Regions from separate parts of the Marinobacter sp. BSs20148 genome, predicted to be linked through region 2. Evidence: predicted binding sites of a transcription regulator. Region 2 holds the regulator's gene; the other holds the start of a gene.
The links. The regulator LexA, encoded in region 2, represses DNA repair genes until DNA is damaged. The targets are predictions, from matches to a motif close to CTGTNTNNNNANACAG.
Positions count from the first base shown of each region.

Region 1: imuA (translesion DNA synthesis-associated protein ImuA) is a predicted target of LexA. The motif match lies at 1,186-1,201, and genes of this name have one in related genera.

Region 1 covers NC_018268.1:1,613,819-1,616,277, forward strand. Annotated here, with positions in the region: gene MRBBS_RS07255 (Y-family DNA polymerase) at 1-472, opposite strand, end outside; gene imuA (translesion DNA synthesis-associated protein ImuA) at 479-1,168, opposite strand; gene MRBBS_RS07265 (DUF429 domain-containing protein) at 1,311-2,042, shown strand; gene MRBBS_RS07270 (CPXCG motif-containing cysteine-rich protein) at 2,056-2,253, shown strand; gene MRBBS_RS07275 (hypothetical protein) at 2,368-2,459, shown strand, end outside.
Region 2 covers NC_018268.1:1,054,791-1,057,249, reverse strand. Annotated here, with positions in the region: gene MRBBS_RS04700 (DUF6586 family protein) at 1-267, shown strand, start outside; gene MRBBS_RS04695 (hypothetical protein) at 316-588, shown strand; gene MRBBS_RS04690 (cell division inhibitor SulA) at 631-1,095, opposite strand; gene lexA (transcriptional repressor LexA) at 1,138-1,746, opposite strand; gene MRBBS_RS04680 (amidoligase family protein) at 1,949-2,459, shown strand, end outside.

The DNA.
Region 1 (2,459 bases), 560 kb from region 2:
GGTCGACGCTGCATTCACCTTTGCCAGTGCGGGCAATCAGGCGTGCCGCCAGTGGTGTGTGGCCAAGGCCCAACCAGGCCGTCAGGCGGCGTTCGTTCAGGCCTTGCTCCACGGTTTCCCACACCGACGGTAAACCGCCGTACAGTTTTTGTAGGCTGCCGATTTCAGCCAGCAGGCCATCTGGCGGCACCAGGGTAACGTGTGCGGCACAGCGGTATAGCCATCGAGCCTGATCTTGCAGCACCCGGGCTTCTTGCTTTGGATCGGTACGAACCATGGCCAGACCCGCCACCAGGCTAAGGGCGGTTTTCAACCGCATACCCGGCTGCACGCCTTGGCTGCTGGCCTGAGTACAGGCTTGAAGCACCTTTTGGCCAGAGGCGTCAACAATCACTAACGCAGTGTCCTGCTTTCGGGACCGGCGGATATGGTCCAGCAATAATTGAGGAAAATGCAGGTGTAACCACAGCATAAAGGGTTACCGGGTCGACTTGAGCCAGGGGCCCTTAACCACGCGGCTGGTTTCGGCCGCAGCCAGGCCAGCTCGCTGCGGCAACGGCAGTTCGCAGTGCTGGCCCGGCCAGCTGCCGCGGCGTTTGAGTATTTGCACGTGCAGGCATTGATTAGCGTCTGGCTGCAACTCAAGGCGCAGAGCTGCCGGCGAATTTTGCGCGGCATGGCAGCGTTCGCGAAACAATACGCACACGTTGCTGCCGGCTTCAGCGGCCAGCTGCAAGCGCCGCACGTCGCGTAACGCCAGCTTGCCGGGCCAGGCCATAACCAGCCCTGTGACCGGTGAACGCAGGCAGTTTTCCAAGGTCCATAAAAAATCACCGCTGTCCTTTGTATGAATGACCACAACCTGGTCAAGGTCAACACCTTCACGCACCAGTGCCGGGGCATAGGGAATGTACGGCGGGTTTAGCCAGAATACGGTTTTTCCGCTATGGGTCAGGCGCTGCATCAGTGGCAGCAGTAAATGCAGCTCGCCAATACCGGGTGTGTCCAGCAGGCATTCACTGAGTGCTCCCCGCGGCCAGCCCAGCCCGCCCAGCTGGTTATCCAGCGCTTGGTAACCGGTGGATTCTGCCGGTTGACGGGTGTGCGCAGACTGATGACCCTGCCAGATACGTGCGCTTTGCTTCAGGGCGGATAGAAGTTCATTCATGGCTAAATCTCGAAGTACTGTTTAAATATACAGTATTCCGAACAGAGCCGGATTTCAACCGCCAGGATTAAGAATTCGAATGAACGGGTCACCGTTTACAGTGGTAGTCTTAGCGTAAAATGAAAACTTGAAAGGTAATTTTATGGCAGTGATTGCAGGTGTCGACCTCGCCTGGCAGGGCAATCGCAACCCTACGGCTATTGCGGTAGGGAACGTTGCCGATGGCGCTGTAGCCGTGACTGGCGTGTTTGAAAACCTTCACGGTTTTGACACCGTCGCCAGTGCTCTGGACTCTATCGACAGTCTTCACGGCGTGGCGGTAGACGGCCCACTCATCATTCGTAACCAGAGCGGGCAGCGGCCCTGTGAGCGTGGTGTCGCGGTGGCTTATGGTGCGCGGAAGGCATCCTGCCACGCTTGCAATCTGACGCTGTTTCCCGCTTCCAACGGCGTGTTGCTAGGAGACCATTTGCACGCAGCCGGCTTCGGCCATGTAGCTGCACCCGGTCAAAAGTGGCAGCTGGAGTGTTATCCCCACCCTGCATTGATCGAAATATTTCAGCTTCCTGAGCGGCTGTTTTATAAAAAAGGCCAGGTAGCGGATAAGCGCCAGGGCCAGGCCCGGCTTGCAAGTTTACTGCTTAGCCTGGCGCAGTCCGAAAGAATGATGTTGATCATAGGCCCGTTATTTTTACCCTATTTGGATCCGCAGCGTATTCAGTCTTTGCGTGGTGCAGCTCTGAAGCATAATGAAGACGTATTGGATGCGATTGTTTGCCTGTATATTGCGGCTTTGTACCAGGCTGGGAACAGTGAACGGGTATTCGGCTGCACGGAACAGGGCTATATCTACGTGCCCCAAGGCGCATGCTAAATAAAGAGGCTTTATGAACGAATTGACCGAAACCATAATTGAATGCCCCTACTGCGGTGAGTCTGCTGAGGTGCTGATTAACCCCGAAGACGCGCAGCAGTCATACATTGAAGACTGTCAGGTGTGCTGTAAGCCGATCACCTTTGTGGTAACAGAGGCAAACAACGGTGACTTGTCGGTGGCCGTGTACAGCGAGAACGACACTTATTGAGCCTTAAGGTGCATGATCAGTAATGCTAAACGGGGCACTAGCAATGATTGACGTTGGGTGCGTCCTCGCCGATAGTCGGTTTTGAAAATCATTCACGTTAACCGGTACCTGCTGATGATAGACGACGATACATTGACCGCATTGAAAACCGCTTTTACCTTTATGCCGCAGCCGGTAGAAGTAAACCGCTACGATTACGGTGACGA
Region 2 (2,459 bases):
CTGGGCAAGCTGATCGGAGCCGATGCGTCGGAAGTTCAGCAACTTCTGGCATTACAAGCCAGCGCTGACAGTTGGTGGAACCACTTGGAGCAACTTGGAGACGCACAGAACCGGCCACCTGCGGCAAAAAAAACCATCAGCAACGACAACATTATTGCCATCACTGCAGCCGTTGGCGCAGACCGCTCGCTGTCATCGGTTCAAGCCAGCCTAAGCGCAATAAAGCAATTTTCAGCCGATGTGGAAGCAAGACACAGCGAGTGGTAAAACATCCCCGCGTACACTTTCCCGTTGGCGAACATAAAGGTTTGGATCATGTCACCATCGTTTTTTGAAATTATTCAACTCAGCAATGGCGACTACGCTTTGCGCCGCGTTGACGACGACGGCGCGCCATTGGTGCGTATCAGTTTTTCCGAAGAAGCCAAAGACATGATGGACGACCGCCAGATGCAAGTGGCCAAAGCCATGATTGCGGCAGGCATTGACGCAGCGGGCGATAGCGCCCAGGACTTGGACGAGGATAGCACCGACAGCGGCAGCGACGCTGAGTGGTTTGATGCGCCCCACAGCCCGACGCTGCACTAATGCTAACGTAGAAATCTGGTAGCGCTGGCGCACTACTCTTTACTAACGCTGACGCAAAACGACGCCGTGGCTATTGCCCGCGGCGGATGCCGCCTGAAGTGCCTCGAAACACGCTTTGTTCAGTTTTTCAGTCCACAACACCACCGCATGACATGTGCCCACGCTGAGCGCCCGCTCCGCCAACTTGAGCGCCGGATGCTCGGCGCTGGAACGCAAAACCAGCAGCTCACCCGCAATAATGCCGTGCATTTTTTGCCATTTGCTGACCAGCTCTTGAGGTGGGTCAATCCATGCCAGCCAGCGCTTTTCCTGGTTCAGCTGGGTCAGCATTGGCAGTAACAGCTGAAAATTTTCCACCTGGCCTTGGGGCAAGATAATTTCAGTGACGTTACCAACCGACACCGGGGCTGGCAGGGGTTGAACTCGCAGAGGCCGCGCCTGCTCTGCCACTCGCGCTGCGATCTGTTGCTGATATGCAAGATTGCCGTTAAAGCTCAGTTGTTCCATGATTCCCTGCCCTTCTTTGTGTCGGTTTACTATCGCTACGGATCAGTGCAGGTCTGAGCGGCGGATAACGCCAACGCCCAACCCTTCAATGAACAGTTCCTGCTCGGTCAGATCCACTTCAATCGGTGCGAAGTCGTCGTTTTCCGCCACCAGATACACTTTGTTACCTTCTTTACGAAAGCGCTTCACGGTCACTTCATCACCTACCCTGGCCACCACAATCTGGCCGTTGTGCACGTCCTGAGTGCTGTGCACTGCCAGCAAGTCACCGTCTAGAATGCCGATATTCTTCATGCTCATACCACGCACTCGCAGCAGGTAATCCGCCGCCGGCGAAAAAAAACCGGGCTTTAACGTGCAGTGGTCTTCCACGTGTTCCTGAGCCAAAATCGGGCTACCGGCTGCCACTTGGCCAATCACCGGCAAACCCAGATCCTGCTCGCTTTCTGGCAGGCGAATACCACGGCTGGCGCCGGGCACCATTTCAATAGCGCCTTTGCGTGCCAAAGCCCGCAAATGCTCTTCTGCCGCATTGGCGGAGCGAAAACCCAGCTCAGCTGCAATTTCGGCGCGGGTGGGCGGATACCCGGTTTCATCCAGGTAGCGGCGGACAATATCCAGCACTTGGGACTGCCTGGCAGTGAGTTTCATATTCGGGGTCCGCTGCGTCATAAAATACCCTGTTTGTTTATACAGTGGTTTGACTATATACAGTGTTTTATCCAGTGTAAACCCTGTTTATGGCATTTTCCCCACTTGCTCGATTACCAGACTTAGGCACCTGATATGCTATGGTGATTCTGTCGTTACAGGCCGCGCTTGCAGCGCTGAAAACTGATTTAAGGATGTAATAATGACGCAAAAGAACGTCTGCAAAGCACCCTCAGTAACCCACACTGCCAGCGGAGCAGAGCGCCGGGTTGGTGTAGAAATCGAGCTTTCGGGTTTAAGCTATAAAGCGCTGGTGCACGAAGTCGCCAATCTGCTGAACGGCCCGCCGCAAACGCGGTCGCGCTACGTAACCGCAATAGACACGGCACTGGGCGAGTTCGTGATCGAACTGGATTCTGATCTCATTAAAGAGCTGGACCTGACCGGAGCCGACGTGCCGGAAAGCCTGCACGAGTTTGGTGGGCAGGCTATGGACGTAATCGACGCCGCGGCCGAGCGTATCGTGCCGCTGGAAATTGTCGGGCCGCCCATCGGTTTTTCCCAGGTGGAAGAGGTTGAGCGGCTGGTCAAAGAACTGCGGCAACTTGGCGCACTGGGCAGCCGCGATTCCATTTATTATGCCTTCGGACTGCAACTGAACCCGGAACTGCCAGATTTACAGGCGCCCACCATTACCCGATATTTACAGGCGT